4 regions of the Pseudomonas sp. LBUM1649 genome follow, and region 3 is predicted to be linked to each of the others. Evidence: predicted binding sites of a transcription regulator. Region 3 holds the regulator's gene; each other region holds the start of a gene.
What was found. The regulator sigma-54, encoded in region 3, starts transcription at its own class of promoters, with help from an activator protein. The targets are predictions, from matches to a motif close to ANTGGCATNNANNTTGCTNT.

Region 1 (4,771 bases), 540 kb from region 3:
AGTCCGGACGCGCGCCTGGACGGTCAACCTTGTTGATGCACACGATCGGACGCAGGCCGGCTTCGAAAGCCTTTTTGGTCACGAAACGGGTTTGCGGCATAGGGCCGTCTTGGGCATCAACCAGCAGCAGAACGGAGTCAACCATCGACATTACACGTTCAACTTCGCCGCCGAAGTCGGCGTGGCCCGGGGTGTCCACGATGTTGATGTGGAAGCCGTTCCAGTTGATGGCGGTGTTTTTCGCCAGGATGGTAATACCGCGCTCTTTCTCCTGGTCGTTGGAGTCCATCACGCGCTCGTCGTTGAGCTCGTTGCGCTCCAGGGTGCCGGATTGACGCAGGAGTTTGTCTACCAGGGTGGTTTTACCATGGTCAACGTGAGCAATGATGGCGATGTTGCGTAGATTTTCGATCACTTGTGTATCTCGATCAGAGGATTCGGTGCGCTGACAAGTCTTGGCAGCGATTTACAGTAGAGTCAGGCCTTGCCGTTACAGCTTGACGGCGGCGTCGGGGGGCCGGTGACGCAAGCCACAGGCAAACAGCCCCGGGCACTTAGCTCGGTCGATAAACGCGCACATTGGCATGCCCCTCACTGAGCAAATGGTGGGCATGCAGGCGACTCATCACGCCTTTGTCGCAATAAAGCAGGTACTGGCGAGTAGGGTCCAGTTCCTTGAAACGAGCGTTCAGAGCATAAAACGGCATCGTTTGTACCTCGATGCCAGAAAGCTCAAGCGGGTCATCCTCGGCGGCATCCGGATGACGGATGTCGATAACGATCTGACCGGCCAGCGCTTCGCTGACTTCTTCAATTTGCAGATCCTGGCCCAATTCGTCGATCACGCGATCGATCGGTACCAGTTTGGCGTTCTCGAGCGCACGCTCAAGGACTGCCATGTCGAATTCTTTCTCTTCGTGCTCCACGCGATGGCGCTTGGCAGCGGTCTTGGGATTCACCGAGATGACCCCGCAGTACTCCGGCATGTGCTTGGCGAAGTCGGCGGTGCCGATTTCGTTGGCCAGGTCGATGATGTCCTGCTTGTGGCTGGCGATCAGCGGACGCAAGACCAGCTTGTCGGTCACGCAGTCGATCACGGACAGGTTCGGCAGGGTCTGGCTCGACACCTGGGAGATCGCTTCTCCGGTGACCAACGCGTCGATGTGCAGTCGATCGGCAATTTGCGACGATGCGCGCAACATCATACGCTTCAATACTACGCCCATATGACTGTTATCGACTTTGCCGAGAATTTCCCCCAGCACTTCTTCGAACGGCACACTGACAAATAACACGCGTTGCGAGCTGCCGTACTTCTTCCAGATGAAATGCGCGACTTCCATGACGCCCAATTCGTGGGCACGTCCACCCAGGTTGAAGAAGCAGAAATGCGCCATCAGGCCGCGGCGCATGATCTGGTAGGCCGCGACGGTGGAATCGAAGCCACCGGACATCAGCACCAGCGTCTGCTCCAGCGCACCCAGCGGATAACCGCCGATACCATTGTGCTGGCTGTGGATCACGAACAACCGTTTGTCGCGAACTTCGATGCGGACTTCGATTTCAGGCTTTTTCAGGTCAATCCCGGCGGCACCGCACTGGCGGCGCAACTGGCTGCCGACATATTTCTCGATATCGATCGAGCTGAATGGGTGCTTGCCGGCGCGCTTGCAACGTACCGAAAAGATCTTCCCGGTCAGTGCATCACCGTAGTGCTGCTTGCACTTCTCGACGATGTCATCGAAGTCACCCAGCGGGTATTCGTCGATCTGCAGGAAATGCGCGATGCCCGGCATGCAGCTCAGGCGCTCGCCCATCTCCTTCAGGGCCTTGGGCTCGCTGACGCGGGTCTCCAGCTCGAGGTTGTCCCACACGCCGTTCACCACCACAGCCGGGTCCAGGTCACGGAGCACGGCACGGATGTTCTTGGCCAACTGGCGGATGAAACGCATCCGTACCGGGCGGCTCTTGATGGTGATCTCGGGAAAGACTTTTACGATTAATTTCATGGAAACAGCGCGCGCGAGGCCTGCCGAAAAAGGGGGGCGCGGATTATAGCGGAAATTGCTCAAGGTTTGACCAGTTAATGTGCAGAAGGTTTTGCATGCACCAAAACAGGTCAACTTTCGATTTCGGCGCCACATTAAGGGGCGAAATTTTCTGCTTTAAAGCACTTTGCGCTTCTATAAGCGTGAAATTGGGGCAAAAAACCCATGGTGGGGCACTGGCATGCAATTTGCTCCCTTGTGAGGCAGGTTGCCTTGGCAGAGTATTCGCGCCGGCATCACAAACATTTAAGGGCATCCACTACCAGCCCTAATCCACCCGGAGGACACTATGTCGAAGTCGGTTCAACTCATCAAAGATCATGACGTCAAGTGGATTGATCTGCGCTTCACAGACACCAAGGGCACTCAGCACCACGTGACCATGCCGGCTCGCGATGCGCTGGAAGATGACTTCTTTGAAGTTGGCAAAATGTTCGACGGCTCCTCCATCGCTGGCTGGAAAGGCATCGAAGCCTCCGACATGATCCTGCTGCCGGACGATTCCACCGCTGTTCTGGATCCGTTCACCGAAGAGCCGACCCTGATCCTGGTCTGCGACATCATCGAACCTTCGAGCATGCAAGGCTACGACCGCGACCCACGTGCGATCGCCAAGCGCGCCGAAGAACACCTGAAATCCACCGGTATCGGTGACACCGTGTTCGCCGGTCCAGAGCCAGAGTTCTTCATCTTCGACCAAGTGAAGTTCAAGTCCGACATTTCCGGATCCATGTTCAAGATCTACTCCGAACAAGGTTCGTGGATGTCCGACCAGGACATCGAAGGCGGCAACAAGGGCCACCGTCCAGGCGTCAAAGGCGGCTACTTCCCTGTTCCACCGTTTGACCACGACCACGAAATCCGTACCTCCATGTGCAACGCACTGGAAGAAATGGGCCTGACCGTCGAAGTTCACCACCACGAAGTGGCAACTGCCGGCCAGAACGAAATCGGCGTCAAGTTCAACACCCTGGTGAAGAAAGCCGACGAAACCCAAACCCTGAAGTATGTCGTGCACAACGTTGCCGACGCCTACGGTCGTACCGCTACCTTCATGCCTAAGCCACTGTACGGTGACAACGGCTCGGGTATGCACGTACACATGTCCATCTGGAAAGATGGCAAGAACACCTTCGCAGGTGAAGGCTATGCCGGCCTGTCCGATACCGCCCTGTACTTCATCGGCGGCATCATCAAGCACGGTAAGGCCCTGAACGGCTTCACCAACCCGGCGACCAACTCCTACAAGCGTCTGGTTCCAGGCTTCGAAGCACCAGTAATGCTGGCCTACTCGGCCCGTAACCGCTCCGCTTCGATCCGTATTCCATACGTGTCGAGCCCGAAAGCCCGCCGTATCGAAGCGCGCTTCCCGGATCCGGCTGCCAACCCGTACCTGTGCTTCGCGGCACTGCTGATGGCTGGCCTGGACGGCATCCAGAACAAGATCCACCCTGGTGATGCCGCTGACAAAAACCTGTACGACCTGCCGCCTGAAGAGGCGAAAGAGATCCCACAAGTTTGCGGCAGCCTGAAAGAAGCCCTGGAAGAGCTGGACAAAGGTCGTGCGTTCCTGACCAAAGGCGGCGTTTTCAGCGACGACTTCATCGACGCTTACATCGCCCTGAAAAGCGAAGAAGAAATCAAGGTACGTACCTTCGTACACCCACTGGAATACGAGCTGTACTACAGCTGCTGATCCGGTAGCGCCTGCGCAAGCGGCGTGACAAAAAAGAGGCCTCCTTCGGGAGGCCTTTTTTGTGGGATTTCCGTACCCAAATGTTAACGACTTGGGACAACCACCTCCCCTGACCTATGCTGCAACCCATCGCTTTCGTTTCCGGTCGATTTCATGGGTCGTGGTTATCTCTTCATCCTGCTGCTGATCGCCCTGCCCACCACAGCGCAGATCTATAAGTACACCGACGCCCAGGGCAACACGGCCTACAGCAATCAACCACCTGACGGCGTCACCGCCCAGCCGGTCGAACTGCAACCGCTCAATAGGGTTGAGCCCCAACCCACGCAAGCACCTCCCGCACCCACCCATGCGCAAGATCAGCCCCCCATCGCCTACGACGTACTGGAGCTCACAGGCCTGCCTACCACCGAGGCCCTGCGCGCCAACAACGGCACCTTCACCGTCACCGTGCTGATCGAACCGCGCCTGCAAGGCCCGCATCTACTGCAGCTGTTGCTGGATGGCCAGCCTTATGGCCAACCCGGCAACGTGCCGATCCTGCAACTGGTGAACATCGACCGCGGCTTGCACAGCCTCGCAGTACAAGTCGTCAGTGGCGAAACCATCGTGCAGCAAAGCCCTACCGTCACCTTCAATTTGCAGCGGGTGCACAAGCGCTGAAGGATAGAAAACTCGCTCCGAACTTTTTCTAACCTCATTCAGCTTGGCGCACTATATTGGTGCGAATGGTTGCACCACGCGCACATTGCAGCCCATTTTGGTTCGAAACTACCCGCGAAAGCTGGCATAGCGCCACGCAATCGAGCGTCAAACGCCCGTTTCAAAGGTTTAGCGCTTCTTTTCGGAGCCTTGGTTTGGTTTTTGCATTTTCCTCGCATCAGCGCTTTATTCATGCGCGCGCCCTGCTCCAAAAGAGGTCCTGAATGACCATCAGCGACGCACTACACCGCTTGCTGCTCGACAACCTGACCACCGCCACCATCCTGCTCAACGCCGAATTGCGCCTTGAGTACATGAACCCCGC
Region 2 (4,771 bases), 2.3 Mb from region 3:
GCCGGACTCTCCAGCGTGGCTGTCAATTCCTTGTCGCACATCGGCATGCGCAGGCGCGGATCGAGCGGGTTCACCTGGATTTCATAGCGACCCTGGGTTTGACTGGTCGCCAGATAGTCCTCTACGGTGAATTCAAGAAAGCCCTGGGTGACGCCGATAAGCATGTCAGGCAAGGTAACGGCGTCAGCAAGGGCAGGGCTGCCAGCGTTGAACAGGCAAACAGCCGACAACACCCCGAGCCATTGGCGGCAGGGGGTGGTCAGGCGTCGGAATAATGTCGGTTCTGTGTTCATAACAGATAAAAAGCAAGCGCCGTGCCGTTTAGTGATGAAGGCGCGTCGCAACAACACTTAGCGTTGGCGTAGGAGTCAGGCATGGCTGGTGTAATGGATTCGGTAAACCAGCGCACGCAACTGGTGGGGCAGAATCGCCTTGAGCTGCTGTTGTTCCGTCTCGACGGCCAGCAGCTGTATGGGATCAACGTGTTCAAGGTGCGGGAGGTGCTGCAGTGCCCCAAACTGACGTTGATGCCCAAGTCCAGTCCTGTTGTGTGTGGCGTGGCGAATATCCGGGGGGCGACCATTCCGATCCTTGATCTGGCGATGGCGACCGGTTCCGGTGGCTTGAAGGACAAGAACAACCCCTTCGTGATCATCACGGAGTACAACACCAAGACCCAGGGATTCCTGGTGCGCTCGGTGGAACGCATCGTCAACATGAACTGGGAGGAGATTCATCCGCCACCCAAGGGCACGGGACGTGATCACTACCTGACGGCTGTGACCCGGGTCGACAACCAGTTAGTGGAAATCATCGACGTCGAGAAGGTATTGGCGGAAGTGGCTCCGACCCCGGAAGCGATTTCCGCCGGCGTGGTGGATGTCGAGACCCAGCACAAGGCGCTCTCCTTGCGCGTGCTGACGGTCGATGACTCGTCGGTGGCGCGCAAACAGGTCACCCGTTGCCTGCAAACGGTCGGTGTTGAAGTGGTGGCGTTGAACGACGGTCGGCAAGCGCTGGATTACCTGCGCAAACTGGTCGACGAGGGCAAGAAGCCGGAGGAGGAGTTCCTGATGATGATTTCCGACATCGAGATGCCGGAAATGGACGGGTACACCCTCACGGCCGAGATCCGCAACGACCCTCGCATGCAAAAGCTTCATATCATCCTGCATACTTCGTTGTCGGGTGTGTTCAATCAGGCGATGGTCAGGAAGGTCGGTGCCGATGACTTCCTGGCCAAATTCCGTCCTGATGACCTGGCATCCCGGGTAGTCGACCGGATCAAAGCAGCAGACATCAGCTAGGGGCGTTCGGCCCCCGGCAGTCAACACGATTTTAGAGGCGGCAGCATTGTCTACGGGTAATTTGGATTTCGAACAGTTCCGGGTGTTCCTGGAAAAAGCCTGTGGCATTTTGCTCGGTGAAAACAAGCAGTATCTGGTCTCCAGCCGTCTCAACAAACTGATGGAGCAGCAGGGTATCAAGTCCCTGGGTGAGCTGGTCCAGCGCATTCAGACCCAGCCGCGCAGCGGGTTGCGCGAGATGGTCGTGGATGCGATGACGACCAACGAAACCCTGTGGTTTCGTGATACCTATCCGTTTGAAGTCTTGAAGAACAAGGTGCTGCCCGAAGCGATCAAGGCCAGTCCCGGCCAGCGTCTGCGGATCTGGTCGGCGGCGTGCTCGTCGGGTCAGGAACCGTATTCGCTGTCGATGTCCATCGACGAGTTCGAGCGGTTCAATGCCGGGCAGTTGAGAATGGGCGTGCAGATTGTGGCCACCGACCTGTCCGGCACCATGCTGAACAACTGCAAGAGTGGCGAGTACGACAGCCTGGCCATCGGTCGCGGCCTGTCTCCCGAGCGGCTGCAGCGGTATTTCGACCCTAAGGGGCCGGGGCGCTGGGCGATCAAGGCGCCTATCAAGAGCCGGGTCGAGTTTCGCTCGTTCAACCTGCTGGACAGCTACGCCAGCCTTGGCAAGTTCGACATCGTGTTCTGTCGCAACGTGTTGATCTACTTCTCCGCCGAAGTGAAGAAGGACATCCTGTTGCGCATTCACAGCACGTTGAAGCCGGGAGGTTATCTGTTTCTCGGTGCTTCCGAAGCGCTGAACGGATTGCCGGATCATTACCAGATGGTCCAGTGCAGCCCGGGGATTATTTACCAGGCGAAGTGATTCGTTAACGCTTTAAAAAACGGGAGTCCTCAGGGGCTCCCGTTTTTTTATGCCTGATAACTATTCGCCGTCGCCGCTACCTGTAGGAGCATGGCTTGCCCGCGATGGCGGTGTGTCAGAAAACATCATTATTGACTGACACACCGCCATCGCGGGCAAGCCATGCTCCTACAGTTGATCGGTGTTGAGGTTGAGATGCGGCAGAAAAGCGGCATCCAGCGGAAACCGGTTGCCGCTTTTCTGTCGTTGCCGCATGGGCCGGTGCCCGCAAAGCCCCGGTTTATGGGGTTTTGTGAATTGGCATGACGCTTGCTATGTCCATCCTACGAAAAATCAGGTCAGCCGAAGGTTTCCCGACATGAGCATCAGCTTCGATAAAGCGCTCGGTATTCACGAAAAGGCGCTGGGCTTCCGCGCTCAGCGTGCCGAAGTCCTGGCCAATAACATTGCCAACGCCGACACCCCGAACTACAAGGCTCGGGACCTGGAGTTCTCGAAAGTGCTCGAGGCGCAGAACGATAAAGCCAGCAACGGCACCTTCGCCCTGAACAAGACCAACAGTCGTCATATCGAAGCCCAAGGCTTGGGCAATGGCGATGAGTCGCTGATGTATCGCACGCCGATGCAACCGTCGATCGACCAGAACACCGTGGACGCCCAGCTGGAACAGTCGAACTACGCGGAAAACTCCGTCAACTTCCAGGCCAGCTTCACCCTGCTCAACAGCAAATTCAAAGGGCTGGTGTCAGCCCTGCGCGGAGAGTAAGTCATGTCTCTATCCAGTGTTTTCAACATTGCCGGTAGCGGCATGAGTGCCCAGACCACGCGCTTGAACACCGTGGCCTCGAACATCGCCAACGCCGAGACTGTCTCGTCGAGCATCGACCAGACCTACCGTGCGCGTCACCCGGTGTTCGCCACCATGTTCCAGGGCGGCCAAGGCGGTGGCAGCGACTCGCTGTTCCAGAACCAGGACGCGGCCGGTCAAGGCGTACAGGTACTGGGCGTGGTCGAAGACCAAAGCAACCTTGAAGCACGCTACGAGCCGAACCATCCGGCCGCCGATGCCAAGGGCTATGTCTTCTACCCGAACGTCAACGTGGTGGAAGAAATGGCTGACATGATTTCCGCGAGCCGTTCGTTCCAGACCAACGCCGAAATGATGAATACCGCCAAGACCATGATGCAGAAGGTCCTGACCCTCGGTCAGTGATAAGGGGCGACTCAGATGAGTGTTACCGATACCACCAGTGGTTTGAGCCTCAACGACATCCTGGCCAACTCTTCGATCAAGACCAATACCAACTCCGATAGCCTGGCATCGGCGGCGGGTAGTGCCACGGGCAAAAAGGCCCTGGGCAAGGATGCGTTCCTGCAATTGCTGGTGACCCAGCTGAAAAACCAGAACCCGCTGGAGCCTCAGGGCAACAGCGAGTTCGTGGCGCAGCTGGCGCAGTTCAGCAGCCTGGAAGGCATCACCACGCTCAACGAGACCGTGTCCGGCATCGCCGGCAACTACAACTCGTCCCAGGCGTTGCAGGCTTCGGCACTGGTCGGGCGTTCAGTCATCGCGCCGGGCGACAAGGTCGTGGTCGACACCACGAAGGGCATGACCGGTTCGGTTGTGATACCGCAGTCGGTGGCTGAAGTGGCGGTGAAAATCACCGACAAGGATGGCAAGACCGTCCGCACCATCAGCCTGGACGATCAGCAAGCCGGCACCAGCAGCTTCACCTGGGATGGCAAGGACGATGCTGGCAAGGTCGTCGAATCGGGTACTTATACCTTTGCGGCGAACACCACCATCGATGACAAGGGCGTGGCACTGGTCACCAACCTGCCGGCAACGGTCAACAGCGTGACCATCAGTCAGACCGGTGGTGAGTTGATGCTGAACCTGGCCGGGCTCGGCAGTGTCGCCCTGTCCAAAGTGCAAACCATTGGTATATAGAGCCGACTAACGCGGCACAAAAGGAGTGGAATATGTCTTTTAACATCGGCCTTAGCGGTCTCTATGCCGCCAACAAACAATTGGACGTCACCGGTAACAACATCGCCAACGTTGCGACCACCGGCTTCAAATCGTCCCGCGCAGAATTCGAAGATGTGTACTCGGCGTCCAAACTGGGTACGGGCAGCAAGGTCGTCGGCAGCGGTGTGCGTCTGGCCAACGTTTCCCAACAATTTACCCAGGGCGATATCAGCGCCACCGGTAATGTGCTGGACATGGGCATCAATGGCTCAGGCTTCTTCGTATTGAACAACAGCGGCTCGCTGTCCTACACCCGTGCCGGTACGTTCAAGGTCGACAAGGAAGGCTTCGTGACCAACAGCGATGGTACCTCGCGCCTGCAAGGCTACGGTGTGGATGCCAATGGCAAGATTGTCAACGGCGTATTGACTGACCTGCGTATCGACACGTCCAACCTGGCGCCGAAATCCACCACCGCGGTGTCGTCGACGATCAACCTGAACGCTACGGCTCCCGTGATCGATCAGACTGTGGCGGCCAACAAGTTCGACCCGAGCAAGTCGGAAACCTTCACCAAGCAGTTCAGTACTCCGGTTTTCGACACTCAGGGCAACCAGC
Region 3 (4,771 bases):
TCGAACGTAAGAGGACAGTATGAGGCTCGTTAAAACCCTCCCTATTTTGCTCAGTCTGGGCGCAGCACTGGGAAGCGTGAGCGCCTGGGCTCTGCCGGACGATCAGCAGCAGCCAATCCGCATTCAGGCCGACGATGCCCAACTGGACGACAAGCAAGGCATCGCCACTTACACCGGCGACGTCATCATCACCCAGGGTTCGATGAAGGTCACCGGTAACAAGGTGACCATGACCCGCGCCCCGAACGGCGACATCGACGTGGTGACTTCGGTGGGCAACCTGGCCTACTTCGAGCAACTGCAGACGGCTGGCGACACCAAGCCGGTTCAGGGCTGGGGCGTGACCATCCAGTACCTCGCTCCGCAAAACCGCGTGGTTCTGATCGATAAGGCCAAAGTCATTGACAAGGACAACAACGTCACCCAGGGTGAAAAAATCGTCTACGACACCGAGAAAAAGCTGGCCAGCGCCGGTCGCGCCACGGGCAGCAAGGTGACCGAGTCGCGTCCGCGCATCGACATGGTGATCCAGCCGAAAAAGAAAACCGACGAGAAAAAGGCCCCGTAATGGCAACTCTGAAAGCCCAGCACCTGGCCAAGAGCTACAAGAGCCGCCAGGTCGTGCGTGACGTCAGCCTGTCCATCGACAGCGGCCAGATCGTCGGCCTGCTTGGCCCCAACGGCGCCGGCAAGACCACCTGCTTCTACATGATCGTCGGCCTGGTACAGGCCGATCAGGGCCGCGTGCTGATCGATGACCTCGACGTCAGCCACCAGCCGATGCACGGTCGCGCCAAGGCGGGCATCGGTTATCTGCCGCAAGAAGCGTCGATCTTCCGCAAACTGTCGGTGGCCGACAACATCATGGCCATCCTCGAGACCCGCAAGGAACTCGACAAGGCCGGTCGCCGCAAGGAACTGGAAAGCCTGCTGCAGGAGTTCCACATCAGCCACATCCGCGACAACCTCGGCATGAGCCTGTCCGGCGGCGAACGCCGCCGCGTGGAAATCGCCCGGGCACTGGCCACCAACCCGAAATTCATCCTGCTCGACGAACCTTTCGCCGGCGTGGACCCGATTTCGGTGGGCGACATCAAGCAGATCATCCACCACCTCAAGGCCAAGGGCATCGGCGTGCTGATCACCGACCACAACGTCCGTGAAACCCTGGATATCTGTGAAACCGCCTACATTGTCAACGATGGCCAACTGATCGCCGAAGGCGACGCTGAAACCATCCTGGCCAACGACCTGGTGAAGGAAGTGTATCTGGGGCATGAATTCCGTCTGTAAGCGTCGAGGTGTCCGGCGGGTCGCCCGAGCGCATGCCGCAATAAAAAATCAACCTTTTTTTATTGTTACAGCGCTCTAGGCAAACGCCGCGGTTTCGGGCATATAATTTGCTTATGTTTGGCGCTCCGGCGCCCTGTAGTGGATGGCGCATGTGCGCCGGCGAATAAGGTGTTAAGCCCCTGCCATGAAACCATCGCTAGTCTTGAGAATGGGCCAGCAGCTGACGATGACACCGCAGCTGCAACAGGCCATCCGCCTGCTCCAATTGTCGACCCTGGACCTGCAACAGGAAATCCAGGAGGCCCTGGAGTCAAATCCGATGCTCGAGCGCCAGGAAGAAGGCGACGACTTCGACAATTCCGACCCTCTGGCCGACAGCGCCGAACACAAACCCAACACCGAGATCCAGGAACCCTCTTACCAGGAAAGCGCCCCGACGGTCGATAACATCGAGGAAGGCGACTGGAACGAGCGCATTCCCAACGAACTGCCTGTCGACACCGCCTGGGAAGACGTCTACCAGACCAGCGCCAGCAGCCTGCCGAGCAACGATGACGACGAGTGGGATTTCACCACCCGCACATCGGCCGGCGAGAGCCTGCAAAGCCACCTGCTGTGGCAATTGAACCTGGCACCGATGTCCGACACCGATCGCTTGATTGCCGTGACCCTGATCGATTGCATCAACAACCAGGGTTATCTGGACGAGACCCTGGAGGAAATCCTCGAAGCCTTCGATCCGGAACTGGACATCGAACTGGACGAAATCGAAGCCGTCCTGCACCGCATCCAGCAATTCGAACCCGCCGGCATCGGTGCACGCAACCTGGGCGAATGCCTGCTGCTGCAATTGCGCCAGCTACCCGCCAAGACGCCTTGGCTGGCCGAAGCCAAGCGCCTGGTCACTGACTACATCGACTTGCTCGGCAGCCGCGACTACAGTCAACTGATGCGCCGCATGAAGCTCAAGGAAGATGAACTGCGCCAGGTGATCGAACTGGTCCAGAGCCTCAACCCGCGCCCAGGCTCGCAAATCGAATCGACCGAAGCCGAATACGTGGTTCCCGACGTGATCGTGCGCAAGGACAACGAACGCTGGCTGGTGGAGCTCAACCAGGAGTCGGTGCCTCGCCTGCGGGTCAACGCCCAGTATGCAGGCTTCGTTCGCCGTGCCGACACCAGCGCCGACAATACCTTCATGCGCAATCAGCTGCAGGAAGCCCGCTGGTTCATCAAGAGCCTGCAAAGCCGTAACGAAACCCTGATGAAAGTGGCCACGCAGATCGTCGAGCATCAGCGCGGCTTCCTGGAGTACGGCGACGAAGCCATGAAACCATTGGTCCTGCATGACATCGCCGAAGCGGTCGGCATGCACGAGTCGACGATTTCGCGGGTGACCACGCAGAAATTCATGCATACCCCTCGGGGCATCTATGAACTGAAATACTTTTTCTCCAGCCACGTCAGCACCTCCGAGGGCGGAGAATGCTCGTCCACGGCGATTCGCGCGATCATCAAAAAACTGGTGGCTGCGGAAAATCAGAAAAAGCCGTTGAGTGACAGCAAGATCGCTGGTTTACTGGAGGCACAAGGCATTCAGGTGGCTCGCCGCACCGTCGCCAAGTACCGCGAATCCCTGGGGATCGCGCCTTCGAGCGAACGCAAGCGGTTGATGTAGGGCCACGCCACAGCGTTCCAGTGGCAGATCATCTGGATCTGCCGCTTTATGCACTGGCAACGAAGGAGAAGCTGTATGCAAGTCAACATCAGTGGACACCAACTGGAAGTGACCGAACCTCTTCGCTCCTACATCGGCGAAAAACTCGAACGATTGGAGCGACATTTCGACAAGATCACCAACGTGCAGGTCACGATGACGGTCGAAAAGCTGAAGCAGAAAATCGAAGCCACGCTGCATATTCCCGGCAATGAAGTGGTCGCCAACGCGGAACATACCGATATGTACGCGGCAATTGACGCACTGACCGACAAGCTGGATAAACAACTCAAAAAGCATAAGGAAAAGACCCAGAGCCTCCTCCAGGGCGCTACGGGTCGTTAACACTCCCAACCCATGATCCGACTTGAAAGCATCCTGACCCCCGGCCGTTCCCTGGTGAACGTGCCGGGCGGCAGTAAAAAGAAAGCCCTCGAGCAAATTGCCAACCTCATCCATCGCGAAGTGCCGGATCTGGCCATGCAGGATGTCTTCGAGAGCCTGGTCGCCCGTGAAAAACTCGGCTCAACCGGTTTTGGTAACGGCATTGCCATCCCCCACTGCCGTCTCAAGGGCTGTGATGCGCCCATCAGTGCCTTGATGCATCTGGACGCCCCCATCGATTTCGACGCCATCGATGGCGCACCGGTTGACCTGTTGTTCGTGCTACTGGTCCCGGAAGCCGCTACCGATGCGCACCTGGAGCTGTTACGCCAGATCGCCAGCATGCTCGACCGCAAGGAAGTGCGCGAAAAACTGCGCAGCGCCCCGAGCAATGAAGCCTTGTATCAGGTTGTCCTGGACGAGCAAAACGGTCATTAATCATGCGCTTGATCATCGTCAGCGGTCGTTCCGGCTCAGGCAAAAGTACCGCCCTCGACGTCCTCGAGGACAACGGCTACTACTGCATTGATAACCTGCCTGCCGGGTTGCTGCCCGAACTGGCCGAGCGAGCGCTGATACATACCGAGCTGGCACAACCGCTGGTTGCCGTATCCATCGATGCTCGCAACCTGCCAAGTCACCTGTCGCGGTTCCCCGAGTTGCTGGCAGACGTGCGCAGTCGCCACATCCAGTGCGATGTCCTGTACCTGGATGCCGACGAAGAAACCCTGCTCAAACGCTTCTCGGAAACCCGTCGGCGTCACCCGCTGAGCAATGCCAACCGCTCACTGGCCGAAGCGATCAACGACGAGACCACCCTGCTCGGCCCGATTGCCGACCTTGCCGATCTCAAGCTCAACACCACCAGCCTGAATTTGTATCAACTGCGCGATACCATCAAGCTGCGCCTGCTGAACCAGCCGGAACCCGGTACGGCATTCCTCGTGGAGTCGTTCGGGTTCAAGCGTGGCATGCCGGTCGACGCCGACCTGGTATTCGATGTGCGCTGCCTGCCCAATCCTTACTGGAAGCCGGAACTGCGCGAGCAGTCCGGGCTCGACCAACCGGTGGCCGATTACCTGGCGGCACAACCTGATGTCGAGGAAATGTTCCAGGACATTTCTACTTACTTGCTCAAATGGCTGCCACGCTTTGCCGCCAGCAACCGTGCCTATGTCACCATTGCCATTGGCTGTACCGGCGGCCATCACCGCTCCGTTTACCTGACTGAACGTCTTGGCCAGGTCCTGCAGCAATCCCTGAAGAATGTCCAGGTTCGCCACCGCGACCTCAGCTAAAGGATTCACACCGCGATGCCTGCTCTGGAAATCGAAATCATCAACAAGCTGGGCCTACATGCCCGCGCTTCGGCAAAAT
Region 4 (4,771 bases), 1.1 Mb from region 3:
AGGCGCAGGATCCCCAGGCAGGCGCGGAAGCCGTGCTGCGGATGGATCCGGCGTTCGAGGATGTAGGCGATGACACCAGCGGTGTTCGGCCCGGTCTGCTCAGCCCAGTGGATCAGTCGCTGCGGCGTCCATTCGGCATGTTCGCGGTGACTTTTGGGCATGTGCTCGGTTTGGGTGGTGTGGCGGCCTTTGTGCGGTGAGCGCAGATGGCTGGCTACCCGCTGGTTGGCGTGGAAGCACTCGACAGTCCTAGCGGTTAGCCGCACTTCGAGTTGGTGCTTCACCAGCTGGTATGGCACCGAGTAGTAATGACCATCGACCTCGACGTGGTAGTCGATGTGCACCCGCACCTTTTTCCATTCGGCGTAGACATACGGATGTTCTGGTAGCGGTTGCAGTGCGGGTTGGTCGATGGTCTCGAAGGCTGAGCGCCGTGAGCCGGGCAGCTTCTTGAAGGGCTTCTGATTGAGGCGATCGAGCAGCAGCGCGATGGCTGTGTTGAGTTCGCCCAAGGAGAAGAACTGGCGGTTGCGCAGCACCGCCAGGATCCAGCGCTCGACTACCTGTACGCCGACTTCAACCTTGGCTTTGTCCTTGGGTTTACGCGAGCGCGCGGGCAGCACAGCTACGCCGTAATGCTCGGCGAGATCGCGGTAACTGGGGTTGATATCCGGCTCATAGCGATGCGCCTTGGTGACGCCGCTGCGCAGATTGTCCGGTACCAGGATCTGCGATGTACCGCCGAGAAAGGCGAAGCAGCGCACGTGCGAGCCCAGCCAGTCGGGCAGTTTCTGCGACCAGGTGGCCTCGGCGAAGGTGTAGCTGGACGCGCCGAGGACGGCGACGAAGATCTGCGTTTGGCGGATCTCGCCGGTTCGCCGATCAATGACTGGCACGGTCTGGCCGGCGTAGTCGACAAACAGCTTTTCGCCGGCGCGATGTTCCTGGCGCATGACCACATCGATCTTCGCGGCCCAGAGGCGGTAGTGCTCGCAGAACCAGCTGTACTGGAAGCCTTGCGGGTGGGTGAGCCGATACTCTTGCCAAAGCAGGGCCAGGGTGACGCCGGGGCGACGTAACTCGGCATGGACATGAGCCCAGTCCGGCATCGGGCGTTGGTCGCTGGGAACATCGGGCGGAGGCGGAAAAAGGCGCCGTTGCAACTCAACGTCGCTCAAAGCACACGGCCAAATCAGCCCGCTGGCAGCAAAGCGATTGAGGTACTCACCGATGGTCGCGCGACCCACTTGCAAGCTGACAGCGATCTGGCGAGCAGACAGGCCGACCTCGAATTTGAGACGTAGCACTTCCTTAATTTTACGCATGGATAACCGCTCCACGACGACCTCTCTGCTTCGATAAAAGAGGTCGATGGTAGTGAATTAATCCTGCGTTGCTGCCTGCCTTATGAGTGGCCGGATGGCCGTGGAATGGGTGGCCGGATCATCGTGGAATCAGTGGCCGGATGTTCATGGAATAGATGGCCGGATGCCCGTGGAATCCGCAAGTTTTCGGAGTTGGCGGTCATTGAGGTAGATGCGTAGTAATCGGCCCAGGTCGCGGGCGCTGAACCAAGGTTGGTTTTCTATAAGTAGGGCGTGGAGGTGGAGTTTGTGGCGAGTGAAAACGTGGGGGACTAGATAGTTTTCGTCCATGGTACAGCTCCCGGATTCGAATGGAGGAAACTGCCTCTGATCGTCGCCAAACGAAAAAGGGTGGCAGCTATGCGCGGGTTGGCGAACCGGTGCATCCGGAAAAAACCGGCAGACCCGAAGGTCTCCCACGCAGAGCCGCCATAATTCGAGATGGAGAGAGCTCCTCCGGTTCGAATGTGGTCGCGGTGCGTCGGATGCCATCCAGGTCGCCAAACCCAGTGCTGAACATTCAGCAGAGGGTGAGCTTAGGAACCGGAGCATCGCGGCGCAATCGGACGGCGGATGAGAACTTTGTAGGACGTTGCCGGGATTGTTGCAGGCCTTAAGATCAAAAGATCGCAGCCTGCGGCAGCTCCTACAGGTGAAGCTGAAGGTCGTGCCGACCTTCAATCGCGGGCAAGTCCGCTCCCACAGGGACCGTGGTGTTATTCGGTTGGTGGGTTCAGCTTCGCTTCCATCTCCGCCACTTTCGCTTCAAGGCTTTCGAGGCGGGCGCGAGTGCGCGCCAACACAACCATCTGGCTATCGAACTCTTCCCGGCTAACCAGATCCAGCTTGCTGAACCCGCTCTGCAACAGCGCCTTGAACTGGCTTTCGATTTCGCTTTTCGGCAGTGGAGTGTCGCCGCTGAAGAGGCGGGAGGCGGTGCCTGTCAGGGCGTCGAGGAAGTCTTTGGGCGCGAGCATGGGGGAATGTCCTGGTAGCAATGGCAAGCAGTGTATCACGCAGTGTCTATAGTCAATTCCGCAGGCAAGGGATGCACGCTTTTCGCGCATGCGGACGGACGGCATTGCACCGTTGTTGTGCGTAACGCGTTGGGTGTTGTTGTGAAGTGGTCGCGATCTGTTGGCAAAGGCTTGAAATCAATGTGTTTTGTAGAGATGGCAAGCTTTCTGCTTAGATGCTGATAACCCATGCACTGATGCAGTCGCTGTGACGAATGCAGTGCGCCAGGCGAAACGCGGGGAGTGTTTCGCAAGGAGCGGTTAGCTGGCGTCGGACGGGCACGTAAGGCCGACGATGCGTTACAAAGCCAGGCACTGCGCTTAGACTTGAGACGGGTTTGTTTTCCTGGGGCAAGTCCACCAAATTCGGGAGAGAGTTTTCATGAAGCTAGTCACTGCCATCATCAAGCCGTTCAAGTTGGACGATGTGCGCGAGTCGTTGTCCGAGATCGGCGTGCAGGGCATTACCGTTACTGAAGTCAAAGGCTTTGGTCGGCAGAAGGGTCACACCGAGCTGTATCGCGGCGCGGAGTACGTGGTCGATTTCCTGCCAAAGGTGAAGATTGATGTCGCCATTGACGACAAGGATCTCGACCGGGTTATCGAGGCGATAACCAAGGCGGCCAACACCGGCAAGATTGGTGACGGCAAGATCTTCGTGGTCAATCTTGAACAGGCGATTCGCATCCGTACCGGCGAAACCGATACCGACGCAATCTAAGCCGCCACAAACCCAACGCCCCAGGAGAAAACAAAATGACTCTGCGTAAAATCGCAGGGCTAGGAGCCCTGTTGTCCTTCGTAATGCCTTGCCTGGCCATGGCGGCAGACGAAGTGGCGGCCCCAGTCCTCAACTCCGGCGACACCGCCTGGATGTTGACCTCGACAGCCCTCGTGCTGTTCATGACCATTCCCGGCCTCGCGCTGTTCTACGGCGGCATGGTCCGCTCCAAAAACATTCTTTCCGTGATGATGCAGTGCTTCGCCATTACCGGTCTGATCAGCGTCCTGTGGGTCATTTATGGCTACAGCATCGCGTTCGACACCACCGGCATGGAGCAGGGCGTCGTCAACTTCAACTCGTTCTTCGGTGGCATGGGCAAGGCCTTCCTCGCCGGTGTCACGCCATCCAGCCTGACCGGCCCGGCAGCGTTGTTCCCTGAGGCGGTGTTCATCACCTTCCAGATGACGTTCGCCATCATTACCCCGGCGCTGATCGTCGGTGCCTTCGCCGAGCGGATGAAATTCTCCGCGATGCTGATCTTCATGGGTATCTGGTTCACCCTGGTGTATGCACCAATCGCACACATGGTCTGGTCCGGCAACGGCGGCCTGATGTGGGACTGGGGTGTACTGGACTTCGCCGGCGGCACCGTGGTGCACATCAACGCCGGTGTGGCCGGTCTGATTGCCTGCCTGGTACTGGGCAAACGCAAAGGCTTCCCGACCACCCCGATGGCGCCGCACAACCTGGGTTACACCCTGATGGGCGCCGCGATGCTGTGGGTCGGGTGGTTCGGCTTCAACGCCGGTTCCGCTGCGGCGGCCAACGGCACTGCCGGCATGGCGATGCTGGTAACCCAGATCGCTACCGCCGCTGCTGCTCTGGGCTGGATGTTTGCCGAGTGGGTCACCCACGGCAAGCCAAGCGCACTGGGTATTGCTTCGGGTGTCGTGGCCGGTCTGGTTGCGATCACTCCTGCCGCTGGCACCGTGGGCCCGATGGGCGCCCTGGTGATCGGTCTGGCAGCGGGCGTGGTGTGCTTCTTCTGCGCCACTACCCTGAAACGCAAGCTCGGCTACGATGACTCCCTGGACGCCTTCGGTGTGCACGGTATCGGCGGTATTCTCGGCGCGATCCTTACCGGTGTGTTCGCTGCACCGGCCCTGGGTGGTTTCGGCACTGTCACCGATATCGGTGCACAGGTCTGGATTCAGCTCAAGGGCGTGGGTTTCACGGTGATCTACACCGCGATCGTCACCTACATCATCCTCAAGGTCCTGGACGCCGTCATGGGCCTGCGTATCACCGAGGAAGAAGAAGCGGTCGGTATCGATCTGGCGCTTCACAACGAACGCGGCTACAACTTGTAAGCACGCGCATGAAAAAACTTGCCCGGCTTGCCGGGCATTTTTTTTGTCCGAAATTTGACATGGAAGGTCGAGCTGAAAGGTTTTTTCCTACAGGTTTTACGATGTTTGCGTCGGGTGTATTTGTACGGTCGAAGGCTTACAGGAATGATGGATGATCAGGGCCTTTGTTTTTTCCCAGAGCGCGCTAGAATGCGCCCCGAACGTACGGAGAACTGTATGTGGCAACAGACTCTGATTACCCTGCGGGCAAGGCCCCGGGGCTTTCATCTGGTAACGGACGAGTTACTCGCCGGTTTG

Region 1: a site for sigma-54 is predicted at 2,224-2,243, ahead of glnA (type I glutamate--ammonia ligase). Genes of this name have one in related genera too.
Region 2: a site for sigma-54 is predicted at 2,478-2,497, ahead of flgB (flagellar basal body rod protein FlgB). Genes of this name have one in related genera too.
Region 4: a site for sigma-54 is predicted at 2,536-2,555, ahead of glnK (P-II family nitrogen regulator). Genes of this name have one in related genera too.

Annotation. Positions count from the first base shown of each region.
Region 1 is NZ_CP166807.1:350,813-355,583, reverse strand. It holds gene typA (translational GTPase TypA) at 1-415, opposite strand, end outside; gene thiI (tRNA uracil 4-sulfurtransferase ThiI) at 555-2,009, opposite strand; gene glnA (type I glutamate--ammonia ligase) at 2,338-3,744, shown strand; gene ACA058_RS01570 (DUF4124 domain-containing protein) at 3,898-4,407, shown strand; gene glnL (nitrogen regulation protein NR(II)) at 4,671-4,771, shown strand, end outside.
Region 2 is NZ_CP166807.1:5,287,795-5,292,565, reverse strand. It holds gene flgA (flagellar basal body P-ring formation chaperone FlgA) at 1-293, opposite strand, end outside; gene ACA058_RS24460 (chemotaxis protein CheV) at 375-1,307, shown strand; gene cheR (protein-glutamate O-methyltransferase CheR) at 1,354-2,181, shown strand; gene flgB (flagellar basal body rod protein FlgB) at 2,540-2,947, shown strand; gene flgC (flagellar basal body rod protein FlgC) at 2,951-3,394, shown strand; gene flgD (flagellar hook assembly protein FlgD) at 3,410-4,132, shown strand; gene flgE (flagellar hook protein FlgE) at 4,165-4,771, shown strand, end outside.
Region 3 is NZ_CP166807.1:889,552-894,322, reverse strand. It holds gene lptC (LPS export ABC transporter periplasmic protein LptC) at 1-33, shown strand, start outside; gene lptA (lipopolysaccharide transport periplasmic protein LptA) at 20-568, shown strand; gene lptB (LPS export ABC transporter ATP-binding protein) at 568-1,293, shown strand; gene ACA058_RS03935 (RNA polymerase factor sigma-54) at 1,478-2,971, shown strand; gene hpf (ribosome hibernation-promoting factor, HPF/YfiA family) at 3,047-3,355, shown strand; gene ptsN (PTS IIA-like nitrogen regulatory protein PtsN) at 3,368-3,832, shown strand; gene rapZ (RNase adapter RapZ) at 3,835-4,692, shown strand; gene ACA058_RS03915 (HPr family phosphocarrier protein) at 4,708-4,771, shown strand, end outside.
Region 4 is NZ_CP166807.1:6,446,048-6,450,818, reverse strand. It holds gene istA (IS21 family transposase) at 1-1,325, opposite strand, end outside; partial or broken gene ACA058_RS30000 (BRO-N domain-containing protein) at 1,506-1,655, opposite strand; gene ACA058_RS29995 (accessory factor UbiK family protein) at 2,081-2,341, opposite strand; gene glnK (P-II family nitrogen regulator) at 2,763-3,101, shown strand; gene ACA058_RS29985 (ammonium transporter) at 3,137-4,474, shown strand; gene ACA058_RS29980 (secondary thiamine-phosphate synthase enzyme YjbQ) at 4,691-4,771, shown strand, end outside.